4 regions of the Janthinobacterium kumbetense genome follow, and region 4 is predicted to be linked to each of the others. Evidence: predicted binding sites of a transcription regulator. Region 4 holds the regulator's gene; each other region holds the start of a gene.
What was found. The regulator LexA, encoded in region 4, represses DNA repair genes until DNA is damaged. The targets are predictions, from matches to a motif close to ACTGTATNNNNATACAGT.

Region 1 (4,211 bases), on a different contig from region 4:
AAACGAGGCTTGCACCCAGTCTTGCACCACGCCGCGCGCCAGTTCGCTCAGCTCGATCGGCTCGAACGCCGTGCCCGCCTGCGGCTGGTTTTCCGCGCGCGCCAGGGCCAGCAACTGGTTCACCAGGCGCGTGGCCGCTTCCGAACTTTTCGCCAGTTGCAGCAGCGAGCGGTGGATTTCGTCGTGGTCGGTCTGGCGCAGGGCCAGCTCGGATTGCATGCGCATGCCGGCGAGCGGCGTCTTCATCTGGTGCGCGGCATCGGCGATGAAGCGCTTCTGCATGTCGATCGACAGCGACAGCCGCGCCAGCATCTCGTTGAGCGAACCGACCAGCGGCGTGATTTCTTCGGGCACCTGGCCCGATTCGATGGGCGATAAATCGTCGGGTGGGCGGGCGCGTATGCGTTCCTGCAATTGCGCCAGCGGCGACAGGCCGCGCGCCAGGGCAAACCAGACCAGGGCCAGGATCACGGGCAGGATGATGAACTGCGGCAAAATCACGCCCTTGATGATTTCATTGGCCAGCTGGGCGCGCTTTTCCAGGGTTTCCGCCACTTGCACCAGCGCGCGGCTGGGTTCATCGTCGTTGCCGGAAGGAATGTCGAGATAGCTGAACGCCACGCGCACGGGCGTGCCGTGGATGGTGTCGTTGCGAAACAGCACCATGCCGCTGCGGTATTTGTCGGGGTCTTGCGGCGGCGGCAGATCGCGGTCGCCGTTCAGGTATTCGCCGCGCGAGCCCACCACCAGGTAATACAGGGTGTCGACATCGTCGCCGCGCAGGAAGTCGCGGCCCTTGCCGTTTTTGTCCGGCACGTGGCGCAGCATCGCGCCATCGGCTTGCTTGACCTGTTGCGTCAGCACCGTCACGCTGTCTTCCAGCGCATGGTCGAACGGTTGATTGGCGATGCTCTTGGCCACCAGATAGGTGATGGCGATGCTCATCGGCCACAGCAGCAGCAAGGGCGCCAGCATCCAGTCGAGGATTTCGCCGAACAGCGAATGCTCGATGGTGTCATCCTGCTCCGTGGTGGGCGGCTCGAACCAGTCGTCGTCGTCCGCCTCGTCCACCGGCGCCTCGCGCACCTTCACTTGCTGGCGGATCCGCTGGCCGGGCTTGCCGATTCGCCCGCTTCGGCGTTCAGGCGCGCCGCTTCCGAGTATTTTTCCAGGCAGTATCCGAGGCCGCGCACGGTGGCGATGCGCACGCCGCCCACTTCGATCTTCTTGCGCAAGCGGTGGACATACACTTCGATGGCGTTGTTCGACACTTCCTCGCCCCATTCGCACAGGTGGTCGACCAGTTGCTCTTTTGAAACGAGGCGGCCCGTGCGGCCCAGCAGGATTTCCAGCAAGCCCAGTTCGCGCGCCGACAGGTCGAGCATCTGGTCGTTGATGTAGGCGCTGCGCCCCACCTGGTCGTAGCTGAGGGGGCCGTGCTTGATGATGGTGGCGCCGCCGCCGGCGCCGCGGCGGGTCAGGGCGCGCACTCTTGCCTCCAGTTCCGACAAGGCGAACGGCTTGGCCATATAATCGTCGGCACCGAGGTCGAGGCCATTCACGCGTTGCTCGATGGAATCGGCGGCCGTCAGGATCAGCACGGGCAGCAGCGAGGCGCGCGCGCGCAGGCGGCGCAGCACTTCCAGCCCGGACATCTTGGGCAAGCCCAGGTCGAGGATCAGCAAGTCGAATTCCTGGGTGGACAGGGCCGTATCGGCCTCTTGCCCGGTCTTGACGTAATCGATCGCATAACCGGACTGGCGCAGCGAGCGGGTCAGGCCATCGGCCAGCACGCTGTCATCTTCGGCAAGTAAAATACGCATGGTGCACTTCCTATGCTTGCGACGGTAGAAGCTTGTATTGTGTTTCATTTTCCGCAAGGTGGCGAATTTTTGTGAAAAACAGGGTTGTATTGATCTGTTTCAAAACAAATCCACGTTCCGCTTGCATTGATCACTGTTTTTTTATACAGTACTGTCTGTGTAAAGAATTTAACCCACTGGCGCTATCGCAGGCCGACCGATTCACGTGAATCGTCGACTGTAGAACGGCTGAAAGAACATATGGACGATAAAAAAGCTGTAGTACCCGCATCGGAAAAAGCCAAGGCGCTCGCCGCCGCACTGGCGCAGATCGAGAAGCAGTTTGGCAAAGGTTCGGTCATGCGCATGGATGCCAGCGCACCGATCGAAGAAGTGCAAGTCGTGTCGACCGGTTCGCTCGGCCTCGATATCGCGCTGGGCGTGGGCGGCTTGCCGCGCGGCCGCGTGGTGGAAATCTACGGTCCGGAATCGTCGGGTAAAACCACCCTGACCCTGCAAACCATTGCTGAAATGCAAAAACTGGGCGGCACCTGCGCCTTTATCGATGCCGAGCACGCGCTCGACGTCGGTTACGCGCAAAAGCTGGGCGTGAACCTGCATGAATTACTGATCTCGCAACCGGATACGGGCGAGCAGGCGCTGGAAATCTGCGACGCCCTCGTGCGTTCGGGCAGCGTCGACCTCGTCGTCATCGACTCCGTGGCCGCACTGACGCCACGCGCCGAGATCGAAGGCGACATGGGTGATTCCCTGCCAGGCTTGCAAGCCCGTTTGATGTCGCAAGCCCTGCGCAAGCTGACCGGCTCCATCAACCGCACGAATACCCTGGTCATCTTCATCAACCAGATCCGCATGAAGATCGGCGTGATGTTCGGCAGCCCGGAAACGACCACCGGCGGCAATGCACTGAAATTCTACGCCTCCGTGCGCCTGGATATTCGCCGTACCGGCTCGATCAAGTCCGGCGATGAAGTGATCGGCAACGAAACCAAGGTCAAGGTTGTCAAGAACAAGATCGCGCCGCCGTTCAAGGAAGCGCACTTCGACATCCTGTACGGCGCCGGCACCTCGCGCGAAGGCGAAATCCTGGACCTGGGTTCGGATGCCAAGATCGTGGAAAAATCCGGTTCGTGGTACAGCTACAACGGCGAACGCATCGGCCAGGGCAAGGACAACGCCCGCGCCTTCCTGCAAGAGCGTCCGGCGCTGGCCCGCGAGATCGAAAACAAGGTCCGCGCTTCGCTGGGCGTGCGCGAACTGCCGCCGCTGGCTGCTGAAAAGCCGGAAAAAGCGGATAAAGCTGCCGACAAGGCTGCCAAGGCTGCGGAAGCCAAGGCCGCCGAGTAAGCGACAGTGGCGGGGCCCGCCTGGCCCGCCGGCGGCAGCTTGCCGCACAAAAAAGTTCTACAATGATTGCCGCCCTGCGCCTGTGCGCCTGGCGGCAATTGTGTTTACAGTCCGGTGTGGTAAAGATGGGATACGGGTATGGCAGGGGTACAACTAAGCCTGAAGGGCAGGGCGCTACGCTTTCTGTCGATGCGCGAACATAGCCGCATGGAATTGCGGCGCAAGCTGCAGCGCCATGCGCAGGAGGGCGACGATGTGGAAGCCTTGCTCGACAGCCTGGAGCAAGCCAACTGGCTGTCGCAGGAGCGTTTTTCCGAGTCGCTGATCCATCGCCGCTCGGCCCGCTTTGGCAATAGCCGCATCATGGCGGAATTGCAAAGCCATGGCATTGGGGGCGAGGCGTTGCAGGAACTCAAGGCGGGCCTGGCCGAAGGGGAAGTGGCGCGCGCCTGCGAAGTGTGGCGCCGCAAATTTGGTGCAGTGGCGCAGGATGCCGAGCAGCGCAACAAGCAGATGCGCTTCCTGATGCAGCGCGGCTTTTCCCAGCGCGCCGTACAAGCGGCCTTGAAGGGGCGGGAGCCCGAGGACGACTAGGCGGCTGGCGCGCTTCTGCGAGCTTTCGTGCCGTGCCGGCCGGCCCGCTCTGGCCGCGCTGTGTTCCATCTACAACAGTCCGCACGATGCCTTGCTTGCGTGCGCGGGCCAGCCGGCCTTGCTGTTTGTCCATGTTTTCTTTGCAGGATTCTGCTTCTGTCATCGCCCTGTCAAGTCAGCGGCGTATTGTTGCGCTGCACGTCGTGAGCGCTGCCTGCGCCGTGCGATCTCGGCGCGGTGGCGGCAACTGGATGCTGTTCGCGGCCCCGGGTGCGCATATCTATCATCACTGAATGTGATAACAGCGTAAATTTCCATGTGCTTTCTTTATACTTTGAAATGTTTTTATCGAAGCAATGAAAAATTATGTTGCGGCGCAACCAGCGCCCAGTGTGCTACACTTTTAGGGTTTTTGCGGCGCCGCAGGTGCGGTTGCTGTTCGTAGAA
Region 2 (4,211 bases), on a different contig from region 4:
CTTTTCGCAATCCACAGGCGAAAAAAAAGGAGCCGCAGCTCCTTTTTCGTACCGGCATGGCTGCGCTTATGCAGTCGCTTCGCCGCCCAGGGCTTCGACCACGTCGGCCATCAGCTTGCTCAACTCGCCCGTCATCAGCATCACGTCGCCGTCGAAACGCTCTTCGTCGTTCTTCGTGCTCGATTCCGTTTCCTTGATCACGTCCAGCGGCTTGACGCTCTTGATGGCCAGCGATTCCGTCAGCACGAACGAAATCTTGTCGTTCCACGTCATGGCCAGGCGCGTGCACTGCTTGCCGGCCGCGATGTGGCGGCGCACGTCGTCCGCTTCCAGGGTGTGGCGCACGTAGCGCACGGTGGCCTTGCTCTCGCCCGTGGCGCGCAATTCCGTATCCATGTCGACCGTGAAGCCGGCCGGCGCATCGTCCGCCTGCAGCCATTCCGTCATCACCGCCACGGGCGAGCGCTGCACGCGCAGGCTTTCCAGCGGCAATTTATCCACGGCCTTGAGCAGCAGCTTGATGACTTCATCGGCCTTTGCCGGGCTGGCGGCATCGACCACCAGCCAGCCATTGACGGGGTCGATCCACGTCCAGACATTGCTGCGGATGCTGAAGGCGCGCGGCAGCAACTCGTCGGCCACGCGTTCCTTCAATTCCTTCATGGCTTTCTTGCCTGGTGCAAAGCCTTGCGCTTCTTCCATCTCGGCAGCGCGGGCCTTGGCCACCTGGTTGATGACGGTGGCTGGCAACAGTTTCTTTTCCGTGCCCAGCAAGATCAGCATCTGCTTGTTGACCACGTGGACCAGGCCGCCGTTCGGGCGTGGCGTATCCCAGCCCTGGCGCATCAGATCCATGCTGGTCGCCGGCGTAAATTTGTTCGAGGACAAGGCCTCTTCCAGTTGTTCTGGCGTATAGGCCCATGGTGCGGGCAGGCGGTAAATCTGAAGATTCTTGAACCACATAGTTTTTGTCTTCCGTTTGTTTCAGTAGTGCCAGGGGAACGCCATTCTACACTTTCGACACGGGAATGCCGTCAAAAGCGCGGACTGGCGCGGTGTTGTTGATGCGTGGGGAATGCCGCTACAGGGCGGGAAACAGCTCCGCCTGGGCCGGCGCCTGCCGCATCACGATGGCCGGATCGGACAAGGTCGAGATGCGCACGCCCAGCAGGCGGATTTTCTTTTCAAATGGCACGCGCCGCAAGCAATCGCGGCTGGCCCGCAGGATGGCGGCGGCGTCCGCCGTGGCGCTGGGCAAGGTGATGTCGCGCGTGACGGTGCTGAAATCCTCGAAACGCAGCTTGATGCCCACCGTACGCCCCGCCAGCGACTGTTTATCCAGGTCGCCCGCCACCCGCGTGCACAGGCTTTCCAGCTTTTCCGACAGCGTGGCGCGGTCGCGCACCACCTGCAAGTCGCGCTCGAACGTCGTTTCGCGGCTGACGGACTTGGTTTCCCGGCTCGTCTGCACGGGCCGCTCGTCGATGCCCAGCGCCGCCTGGCGCAGCCAGCCCGTGTACAGGTCGCCAAACTGCGTGCGCAGCATGGCCAGGTCGGCCTGCGCCAGCTCGCCGATGGTGATGATGCCCAGGGCTTCCAGCTTGGCCGTCGCCTTCGGGCCGATGCCGTTGATCTTTTTCGCCGGCAAGGGCCACACGCGCGTGGCGATATCCTCGGGCGACAAAATGGTGAGCCCGTCGGGTTTTTCCAGGTCGGAACAGATTTTCGCCAGCAATTTGTTGGGCGCCAGGCCAATCGAGCACGACAGGCCCGTCGCCTCGAACACGGCCGCCTTCAGGCGCGCCGCCATGGCCGGCGCCTGCGCGCCGTGTTCCGTCAGGTCGACATAGATTTCATCGATGCCCACGTTCTGGATGATGGGGCACAACTGGGCCACGGCTTGCTTGAAGCGGGCCGAATACTCGCGGTAGGCCTCGAAATCGGCCGGCAGCAGGATGCTGTCGGGCGCCAGCCTGGCCGCCTTCATGATGCCCATGGCGGAAAACACGCCAAACGCGCGCGCCGCGTAGGTCGACGTGGTGACGACGCCGCGCCCCACGTAGTCGCGCATGCGCGCAAATTGCCGCGTGCCGTCAATCTGCAGCACGGGCTGCTGCAGGCGCCCGCCGCCGATGACGACGGCTTCGCCGCGCAATTCCGGATATTTCAACAGTTCCACGGACGCGAAGAAGGCATCCATGTCCAGGTGGGCGATCCAGCGGCGCGCGGCGGGTGCTTCGGCAAGTGTGGGGGCAGATGGAATCAAAAAACACCTCGCGGCGGATCGGCTTGCCTTCATTGCGGCAAGATACTGTGCATGCATACAGTATTACCGGAAATGGGCCGGGATGCAAGTTGAAACGCACGGGACCCGATGGCGACGATCAGCGGTTGCTTTTCCCAATAGCAAGATTACAATCCTGACACAACTATTCAAAGGAGTTGCCTTGTCTACAGCACATCATGCCTTGCGTCGCCGGTCCGTCTGGTCATCCATCCTGCCGGCCCTGCTACTGTCCACGCTGGCGCCATCCGCGCTGGCAGCCGACACCACCACCACCATCGCCACGGCCGTCGCACCCGTCGCCGCCAAGACAGCCTGGCAAGAAACGCGCCACGGCACGGTCGTGACGGACGACTACCGCTGGCTGCAAAAGAAAGCCGATCCTGCCGTGATCGACTACCTGAATGCGGAAAACGCCTACACGGCCGCCGTCACGGCGCCGATCCAGCCGCTGGCCGACAAGGTAACGGCGGAAGTCAAGGGACGCATGCAGGAAGTGGACTTGTCCGTGCCTGCGCGCCAGGGCAATTTCTACTATTACACGCGCATGGAAGCGGGCAAGCAATATCCGATTCACTGCCGCCGCCCCGTCGGCGCCAGCGGCGCCTATGATGCGCAGGCGGCAGAGGAAGTCTTGCTGGACCAGAATCAATTGGCCGAAGGCCACAAATTCTTTGCCGTGCGCGCCTTCAGCATCAGCCCGAATGAACAGTTGCTGGCCTACACCACCGACACGACGGGTTTCCGCCAGTACGAGCTGCACGTCAAGGATTTGAAAACGGGCAAGTTGCTGGGCGACAGCATGCCGCGCGTGACATCGCTGGCCTGGGCGGCGGATAACGCCACCCTGATGCTGGCGCAGGAAGATGCCACCACCAAGCGCTCGGACCGCTTGTTCCGCCTGGCCCTGGGCGGTGCGCCGCAACAGGTCTACCACGAGCCTGTGGAGCAGTTCGCCATCAACGTGGGCCGCACGCGCGACAAGCAATTCTTCGTGCTCACCTCGGGCAGCACGGACACGAGCGAAGTGCTGCTGCTGCCAACGAGCAAGCCGCAAGGCACGTTCCAATCCGTGCTGAAACGTGAAAAAGGCCACCGCTACGGCATCGAGCACCGCGACGGCCAGTTGTATATTCTGACCAACAAGGGGGCGAAGAATTTCCGTGTCGTCAGCGCGCCGCTGTCTGCGCCGCAGCCGAAGAACTGGAAGCCCGTCGTGCCGCATAACAAGGATGCCGTGATCCAGTCCATCGACGTCTTCCAGGGTTACCTGGTGGTGATGGAAAAGGCACGCGCCCTGAACCGCGCCCGCATCTTTGATTTTGCGCAAAAGAACTGGAAGGCAGTGCAATTCGACGACCCCGTCTACCTGGCCACGGCGGCCGGCACGCCGGAGTTTTCCGCCACGCAATTTCGCATGTCCTACCAGTCGCCCGTCACGCCGCCCACCGTCATCGACGTCAGCATGCAGGACGGCAAGCGCACGGTGCTGAAGCAGCAGGAAATCGTCGGCGGCTTCGACAGCAGCCGCTACACCACGCAGCGCTTGTGGGTGAAGGCGCGCGATGGCGTGCAAGTGCCGCTGTGGGTCGTCTACAAGAAAGGCGTCAAGCTCGACGGTTCAGCGCCGCTGCTGCTGTACTCGTACGGCTCCTACGGTATTTCCACGGAAGCCACTTTTTCCATCAGCCGCATCAGCCTGCTGGAACGGGGTGTCATCTATGCGCAAGCGCATATCCGCGGCGGCACCGACATGGGCGAAGCCTGGCATGAAGACGGCATGTTGATGAAGAAGAAAAACACCTTCAATGACTTCATCGACAGCGCCGACTACCTGGTGCGCGAAAAATGGACCAGCCCGAACCGCCTCATCATCCAGGGCGGCAGCGCGGGCGGCTTGCTGATGGGCGCCGTCGTCAACATGCGC
Region 3 (4,211 bases), 140 kb from region 4:
CATGCGCGCGCCGACGACTGTTTCGTCAGCAGCTTGGCCATCGACGAAAAATACCGGGGCCAGGGTTTATTCAGGCAGATGTTCCACGAAATCCGCGACCTGTCCAGCCGCAAGGGCTGCGCGCGCATCACCTTGACGGTGTGGGAAAAGAGCGAAGCGCTGCAAGTGTATCTGCACAAGGGTTTTCGCAGCGTGGGCACGTTCGACTATGCCTACAGCCTGTTCTATGACCGGCTGCATTTCCTTGTGTATGAAGGAAACTGAGGAAGGTAACTGAGGAGGGAAAACGAGGGAGAACAGGGGCGGCCGGCAGCCGCCCCGTGTAGTGTCTTACAGGGCCAGGAAGGCCAGGCCCGCCACGGCCGTCGGCAGCAGGGCGCCCGCCAGCAGGCCGACGGCGCCGATCGATTCATCCTTGAAGCCGCGGCGCAGCAGGGCCACGCCGGCCGGGTTCGGCGCATTGGCGATGACGGTCAGGCCGCCGCCGGCCACGGCGCCCGCCATCAGCATGTATTTCGCTTCGTCCGTCATGCCGACGATCAGCGAACCGAGGTAGGTGAGGGCCGCATTGTCGGTAATCGCCGTCAAGCCCAGGGCGCCGAAGAACAGGGCCAGCGGTTTCAGGCTCGAAACGATGGGCTGCAGCCACCATTGCTGCATGCCGCCCAGCACCACCAGGCCGCCCAGGAAGAAGCCGACCAGCAAGCCTTCCTTGAGGATCAGCGGGCTTTGATAGCGCTCATACGCCTGCACGAAGCCGAGGAAGAACAGGAACAGGCCGATGAACAGGACCGGATGGTGCGCCAGGGTGACGACGCCGGCCAGCACGATCATGTGCACCAGGCTGACGGCCAGCGGCACTTTCGGCGCTTCCACTTCACCGGCCTTCGGCTTGATGTCGGAGGTGTTGCTGTGCAGATATTTGCGCAGCAATATGCTCACGCCCGTGGCGTTGACCAGCACGGCGATGGCGGCCTTCCAGCCGAAGTGGGTGGCCATGTAGGCGCTGTCCCAGTTCCACGTGGTGGCCACCATCAGCACGGGCGGCGCCGCGTACGAGGTGAGGGTGCCGCCGATGGAAACGTTGACGAAGAGCACGCCTAGCGCACCGTATTTCAGCCATTCAGGGATGCCCGGGCGGAAGATTTGCGGCGCCAGCATCAGCGCGGCCAGGGTCATGGCGGCCGGTTCCGTGATCAGGGAGCCCGTCAGGGGCACGAGCGCCAGGCCCAGCCAGACGAGGGCCAGTTCCGTGCGCAGTGGCATCACGCGCGCCACGCCCTTCAACAGGCGCTGCACGGCGTCGAGCACGGGGCGTGAGGCGGCCACGACCATGACGACAAAGACGAACAGCGGCTCCGTGTAATGGCGCGACTCGGCATACTCGATGGCCGCATCGCCGCCCGAGACAAAGGCCATGATGATGATCAAAATGAAAGCCCAGAAGCCGAACACGACTTCCACTTCGCCCAGCAAGTGCAGCAAGCCCGCATGGCGGGGATGGCGCCGCGATAATGTTTCAAACGACTTGGCGGCGAAGGTGTGGATGAGCGCGAAGCCGAAGACGATGGCGCTGATGAGTTGGATGGTGGTCAAATGCGTTTCCTTATGGACGGAGGAAGCCGCCCGGTGCATTGCCGAGCGGTAAGGAGAGTGCTTATGGTACAGCAATCGATGTGAAAAACGGTGTTTTTCGGACGTCGCGGGACGGCCCCCGGATGGGGATGCGCAGATATGCCTTGCCAAAAGGGGGACTGGATAGTACTGTATATAAATACAGTATTTATCTTCATATTCAATTATGCAACATTCCCAATTGATGGCCTCGCCGGAAGCCTTGCACCCGTCCTTGTGGCGCGCATCGCAGCTGGGGCAGGGCGCCACGCGCTGCCTGGACACGGGCTTTGCCGCCCTGTCCGCGCAACTGCCCGGCGGCGGCTGGCCCTGCGGCAGCCTCATCGATCTGCTGGTGCAGCAGCCGGGCAGCGGCGAAGTGCGGCTGCTGGCGCCCGCGCTGGCGCAGCTGCCGGGCTTGCCCATCGTGCTGCTGCAGCCGCCCCACCCGCCGCAGGCGCTGGCCCTGGCCGCGCAGGGGCTGGCCCCGTCGCAACTGCTGTGGCTCAAGAGTGCCGGCAGCAAGGATGCCCTGTGGGCGGCGGAAAACATCTTGCGCAGCGGCACGTGCGGCGCCTTGCTGTTCTGGCAGCCGCACGTGCGCGCCGACAGCCTGCGCCGCCTGCACCTGGCCGCGCAGTCCGGCAACACCCTGTTCTGCATGCTGCGCCCCTTGCATGGCGCGCAGCATGCGTCGCCGGCGCCGCTGCGCCTGTCCGTGCGCCCGGCCGCCGGCGGCATCGAGATCGGCTTCATCAAGCGCCGGGGACCGCAGCGCGACGCGCCCCTGTTCCTGCCCCTGCAACCTCCTTCATTACTGCTACGCCATGCGACTCTGGATCGGCCTGTACCTGCCCCGGCTCCCGCTCGAAGTGTTTTGCCCGCGCTGGTCGGCTGACCTTCTCGGCGTGGTGCTGGAGCAGGAGCAAGTGATGGCCGTGTCGCCGCTGGCGCGGGCGGCGGGCATCCGGCCGGGCATGCGCCGCGCGGGCGCGCTGATGCTGGCGCCGCAGGCGCGCCTGCACGAGCGCTCTTTGGAACGGGAGGCGCAGGCGCTGCAAGCGGTGGCGCTGGCGCTGCTGCAATATTCGCCGCTGGTGGCGCAGGGCGAGGAAGCGACCCTGCTCGTCGATGCGGGCGCCAGCCTGCGCCTGTTCGGCGGCGTGCGCGCCCTGTGCCGGCAGATTGCGGCCAGCTTGCGCGCGCTGGGCTATACGGCCCAGCTGTCGTGCGCCCCCACGGCGCGCGGCGCCTGGCTGCTGGCGCGCGCCGGGACGCGCCGGGGCCGCGTGCTGGGCATGGAGAGCCTGGTGCGCCGTCTCGACCGCTTGCCATGCGCCTTGCTGCCGCCCGCGCGCCCCTGGCTGGAATGGCTGGACGGCATCGGCTGCCGCACCCTGGGACAGTTGCGCCACTTGCCGCGGCCCGGCTTGCAGCGCCGCTGCGGCGGGGCCTTGCTCGACATGCTCGACGATGCGCATGGCCACGGCACGGAACTGTACCTGTGGCTCGAAGCGCCGCCCACGTTTTGCGCCAGCCTGGAACTGTTCGACCGCGTGGAGCACGCGGAAGCGCTGCTGTTCGGCGCGCGCCGTCTGCTGCAGCAAATGACGGGCTGGTTGTGCGCGCGGCAATTCGCCGTCGAACGCATCCAATTGCTGCTGGCGCACGAGCGGGGCAGGGTGGCGCGCCCGCCCACCGTCATCGACCTGGCCCTGGGCGAGGCCGTCTGGCGCGCCGAGCATTTATTGCGCTTGCTCAAGGAACGCCTGGCGCAGCTGGTGCTGGACGCGCCCGTGATCGGCCTCACCCTGGAAGCGCTGCAGGTGCAGCCGATGGCGCCGCCCAGCGACACACTGTTCCCCGAGCCGGGCGGCACGCCGCAGGAGCGCCAGCGCTTGCTGGAATTGCTGGTGGCGCGCCTGGGCGCCGAGAATGTCTTGCAGGCGGCGCCGCGCGCCGATTACCGGCCCGAGGCGGCCAACCAGTGGCTGCCGCTGCCGGCCAGGCCAGGCGCACAAAACGCGCAGCCGGACTTGCCGCCCGGCTTGTCCGGCATGCCCCGTCCCGGCTGGCTGCTGGCACAGCCCATCGCCCTCCTGATGCGCGAACACCGGCCGTTTTATGGCTCGCCGTTGAAAATGGTGTCCGTCGCCGAACGCATTGAAGCGGGCTGGTGGGGGCAGTCGCAGGCGCGCGATTATTTCATTGCCGAAGGACTCGATCACGCCCATTACTGGGTCTACCGCGAACGCATCGCCGGCAGCGGAGAAGATGCCGCGCCGCGCTGGTTTTTGCATGGTTTGTTTGGCTGAATGCGTTGTCCTGCTGAAACTGTCATGCTTGGCTATACTTGCCTGCTTGTGCCACGTCATACACCTCAAAAGGATTTTCATGTCCCAACTCTCCGACTTCCCCATCACCCAAAAATGGCCTGCCCGGCATCCCGAGCGCTTGCAGCTGTACTCGCTGCCGACGCCGAACGGCATCAAGGTCTCCATCCTGCTGGAAGAGCTGGGCCTGGCGTACGAGCCGCACCTGGTCAGCTTCGAGCAAAACGACCAGCTGTCGCCCGCCTTCCTGTCCCTCAATCCGAA
Region 4 (4,211 bases):
CGCGTCTGGAACGACAGCGATAACAACTTCCACAACCACGTCGGTATGCAGAGCAACCGAAACGTTGTGCTCGCCAACGATCTTCAGCGGGCCGGTAGGCATACGGATTTGTGCTTTTTCAACAGCAAAACCTTGCTTGGTCAGCGCTTCAGCGATGTCGAAGTTGGTGACGGAACCGAACAGACGGCCATCAACACCAGCTTTTTGAGCAACTTGAACGGTCAGGCCGCTCAGTTTTTCGCCCTGGGCTTGCGATGCGGCCAGTTTAGCGGCAGCAGCTTTTTCCAGTTCGGCGCGCTTGACTTCGAATTCAGCCACAGCGGTTGCCGTAGCACGACGTGCCAGGCGTTGCGGGATCAGGAAGTTACGTGCGTAACCGTCTTTGACTTTGACGACTTCGCCGAGGTTACCGACGTTAACAACTTTTTCTAACAGAATGATTTGCATAGTTCTTCTCCAGGAATATCTGACCGATTAAGCGTGGTGCAGATCGGTGTATGGCAGCAGCGCGAGGAAGCGAGCGCGCTTGATTGCGGTGTCAACTTGGCGCTGGTAGTGCGCTTTGGTACCGGTCAGGCGTGCTGGCATGATCTTGCCGTTTTCTTGGACGAAGTCTTTCAGCGTGTCGACGTCTTTGTAGTCGACTTGCTCAACGTGAGCTGCGGTGAAGCGGCAGAACTTCTTGCGTTTGAACAACGGGTTTTGCTGTTTGCGTTTTTCTTTAAGCTTGAGCTTATTTTTGTCGAACTTTTTACCGAATGCCATGTCAGGCTCCTGTATCTAAAATGCGCTAGTCAGAATTGACTGCACTAAAATCAATGATGTGAAACACCAAACTCTTGCTGTTGCGGCTCTTTCTGGCCAGGAAACCCGTGAACTGATACACCCCGCCCAAGCTTGCCTGGCTGAACCGGCCGGAGATTTCGCCAGCGGCTAGCGCGGCAACATCAAACTCGGTCAAACGGGCAATTCCTGCTTCCATCTGCTGCGAACTGTGTTGCAATACTGCATTCACAATCGGCAACCCTGCCGGGGTATAGCGCAATATTTCGCGCTCGGCAATGATGGCGGTTACTTGTAGCTGGTTCAGCGCACGATCCTGGTCAAAAATTAAGCTGCTGCTGCGGCTGGAGCGGCTGCTGGTGCTTCGGTGCGGTGGCTTTTGGCCGCGTCTTCGCGTTGTACCGATTTCATCATCGGCGAAGGAGCTGTTTCAGCTTTCTTCATTTTAACGGTCAGGTGACGCAACACGGCATCATTGAATTTGAATGCTGTTTCCAACTCGACCAGGGTCTCGTTGTCGCATTCGATGTTCAGGCAGATGTAGTGTGCTTTAGGCAGCTTTTGGATCGAGTAAGCCATTTGACGGCGGCCCCAATCTTCCACGCGGTGAACCGAACCGCCGCGGGTGGTTACGCTGGCTTTGTAGCGTTCGATCATCGCGGGCACTTGCTCGCTTTGGTCCGGATGGACGATAAAGACTATTTCATAATGACGCATGCAAACTCCTTCAGGTCGGATTGATAATCGCCCACCCCGGCGTCAAGACGGGTGTGGGAAGGTCAGCCGAAGATTATAACCGCCTTTTGCAAACGTTTCAATCATTCCTTCCACATGGGCCCGAAAAGCCCGCGCGCCACCGTGCTTTCCGTCCATGGACAAGTATTTCTTGCGAAATTCGCCCAAAACACGGAAATCCCCTTGCATAGTGAACGATACTGTACAAAAATACAGACTGTTCATATAGACAGCATTTTAGTATGCACCCACCGCTCATGATCAAGCTGACAGCACGACAAGAACAAATCCTGAACCTGATCAAGGACGCGATTGAAAACACGGGCTTTCCTCCCACCCGTGCCGAAATCGCCAATGAACTGGGTTTCAAATCGGCCAACGCGGCCGAAGAGCATTTGCAGGCCCTGGCCCGCAAGGGCGCGATCGAGATTTCTCCCGGCACCTCGCGCGGCATCCGCCTGATCGGCGCCGCCGCCGAAGCGCTGCCATCGAAGGTGCCGGCAGCGCTGCTGATGTCGCTGCCGCTGATCGGCCGGGTAGCGGCCGGTTCGCCCATCCTGGCGCAGGAAAACCTGGAAGCGAGCTACAACGTCGATCCGGCCCTGTTTTCGGCCAAGCCTGACTTCCTGCTGAAGGTGCGCGGCTGGTCCATGCGCGACGCCGGCATCATGGATGGCGATTTATTGGCCGTCAAGAAAGTCGACAGCGCCAAGAATGGCCAGATCGTCGTGGCCCGCATCGGCGACGAAGTCACCGTCAAGCGCTACAAGAAGACGGGTTCCGTCATCGAATTGCTGCCGGAAAATCCGGACTTCAAGGTGATTACCGTGTCGCCGGAAGATGAGTTTGCATTGGAAGGTTTGGCCGTCGGACTCATGCGCAGTTGGCATTAAGAGGGAAAGCGCTTGCAGCATACCTGCGAGCGCTTAATTCCCATCCAATTGAGCACATCGGCAAGACTGACTTATTTGCTTGGCAAAGGACTGGTCACCCATTGCGGCGTGTTCGCGGTACGTGAGCGATTCAATTCACTCATTTCATTTTCTGTCTGAATTTTTTTATTCTCCGCCAAGAGATACGCCTCTGTTTTGGAGTGCCACTCATCGCGCTGCGCCAAGATATTTTTTGCCAGCTCACGCCCTTCGGCACTCACCCGCGCATAGGCTGCATCCATGCGCAGCTTGGCCTTTTCAAATTCCTGCTCATTCATCAACGATTCAATATCAGAAGGAATGGCTTTGCCAGGCGGCAAAGAAGCATTCAAATTACTGACAAAGCTGTTATAGCACGCCATCCAGGCATCAACACTATCGGCCACATCTCTGATTTGACGCTTGGTTTGGGAGAATGCAGGAATCACCGGGGTAACGCACTTGACCTTACTCAAGGCAACATCCTCGCCAGCATATGAGTTGACATAGTAATCAATGTCACCTTTTCGCGCGACACGGTTAGCCATAAGGGCAAGCGCGGCTTCGGCATTCTTGTTGCCCGCCTTGGATGCCTGCCCAAACCATTGTCCGGCTTGCGCGGCATCGACAGCCACTCCTTCACCATACAAATACATCTCGCCCAAATGAAATTGAGCCTCGGCATTCCCAGCCTGAGCCAGTTTCTTGTACAAATCCAAGGCTTGCGGGTAAGCCTTGGATTGCAGGAATTTATTCGCATCCGTCAGGTCATCAGCATAGACAGCGCAAGAAAACAATAAAAAAACACTAAATACAATTTTTTTCATTCCCACTCTCCGATTGAGAAAAAGACACATATGCTTTAATTACACTTAAATGTAATCTTTTTCTCAAAAAAGTGAAACCTTATTCTTCTTCCAATGCGTGCTTGAAGTCTTCCAGCAGATCCACCTCATCCTCGATACCCACCGACACACGGATCAGCGACTCGGCGATGCCCATGCTGGCGCGCCGCTCGGCACCCATCTCATAGAAAATCGTGTGGGCGACGGGAATGACGAGGGTGCGCGTGTCGCCAAGGTTACTGGCGGGAATGGCAAGATTGAGACGATTAAGGAAATCGAAGCAGTCGATGCCATCTTTCAATTCAAAGCTGAACAGCGAGCCATAGCTGCGGAACAAGTCCGTCGCCAGCGCGTGCTGCGGGTGCGACGCCAGGCCCGGGTAATGCACGGCCGCCACTCTCGGGTCCGCCTCCAGCATGGTGGCCAGCGCCAGCGCGTTCGAACAGGTGCGGTCCATGCGCAAGGCCATGGTTTCCGCGCCGACAGCGATATGGTGCGCCGCTTCCGGTCCCAGGGACGCGCCGAAATCGCGCAAGGCCTTGGCGCGGATTTGCGCGATGCCCCACTGCGCGGGCGCCGCCTTCTTGTAATTCTCGAAAATGTTCGGATACTGCGTCCAGTCGAACACGCCCGTATCCGTCAAGCTGCCGCCCAGCGCATTGCCGTGGCCGCCGATGGATTTCGTCAAGGCATTGACCACCAGGCCCGCGCCCACGGCTTTCGGACGGAACAGGTATGGCGTCGTCATCGTATTGTCGACGATGTACAGGATGCCCTTCTCGCGGCACAAGTCACCGATCTTCTTCAGGTCGGCGATCTGCGTGCGCGGATTGGCAATAGTTTCCACGAAAACAATCCGCGTGGCCGGCGTGATGGCGGCCGCCACATTGGCCACGTCGGTGGCGTCGACGAACGACACGGCGATGCCCTGCCCCGT

Region 1: a site for LexA is predicted at 1,956-1,973, ahead of recA (recombinase RecA). Genes of this name have one in related genera too.
Region 2: a site for LexA is predicted at 2,311-2,328, ahead of dinB (DNA polymerase IV). Genes of this name have one in related genera too.
Region 3: a site for LexA is predicted at 1,764-1,781, ahead of imuA (translesion DNA synthesis-associated protein ImuA). Genes of this name have one in related genera too.

What each region holds. Positions count from the first base shown of each region.
Region 1 covers NZ_JAMQGR010000004.1:85,773-89,983, forward strand. Annotated here, with positions in the region: gene NCG91_RS14010 (sensor histidine kinase) at 1-1,086, opposite strand, end outside; gene NCG91_RS14015 (response regulator) at 1,089-1,823, opposite strand; gene recA (recombinase RecA) at 2,064-3,170, shown strand; gene recX (recombination regulator RecX) at 3,309-3,764, shown strand.
Region 2 covers NZ_JAMQGR010000014.1:107,034-111,244, forward strand. Annotated here, with positions in the region: gene NCG91_RS25405 (recombination-associated protein RdgC) at 67-963, opposite strand; gene dinB (DNA polymerase IV) at 1,082-2,266, opposite strand; gene NCG91_RS25415 (S9 family peptidase) at 2,448-4,211, shown strand, end outside.
Region 3 covers NZ_JAMQGR010000005.1:49,957-54,167, forward strand. Annotated here, with positions in the region: gene NCG91_RS15815 (GNAT family N-acetyltransferase) at 1-264, shown strand, start outside; gene NCG91_RS15820 (putative Na+/H+ antiporter) at 331-1,596, opposite strand; gene imuA (translesion DNA synthesis-associated protein ImuA) at 1,802-2,512, shown strand; gene NCG91_RS15830 (Y-family DNA polymerase) at 2,442-3,929, shown strand; gene NCG91_RS15835 (glutathione S-transferase N-terminal domain-containing protein) at 4,009-4,211, shown strand, end outside.
Region 4 covers NZ_JAMQGR010000005.1:186,043-190,253, reverse strand. Annotated here, with positions in the region: gene rplI (50S ribosomal protein L9) at 1-447, opposite strand, end outside; gene rpsR (30S ribosomal protein S18) at 475-765, opposite strand; gene priB (primosomal replication protein N) at 791-1,090, opposite strand; gene rpsF (30S ribosomal protein S6) at 1,111-1,500, opposite strand; gene lexA (transcriptional repressor LexA) at 1,776-2,411, shown strand; gene NCG91_RS16390 (tetratricopeptide repeat protein) at 2,483-3,256, opposite strand; gene NCG91_RS16385 (cystathionine gamma-synthase family protein) at 3,336-4,211, opposite strand, start outside.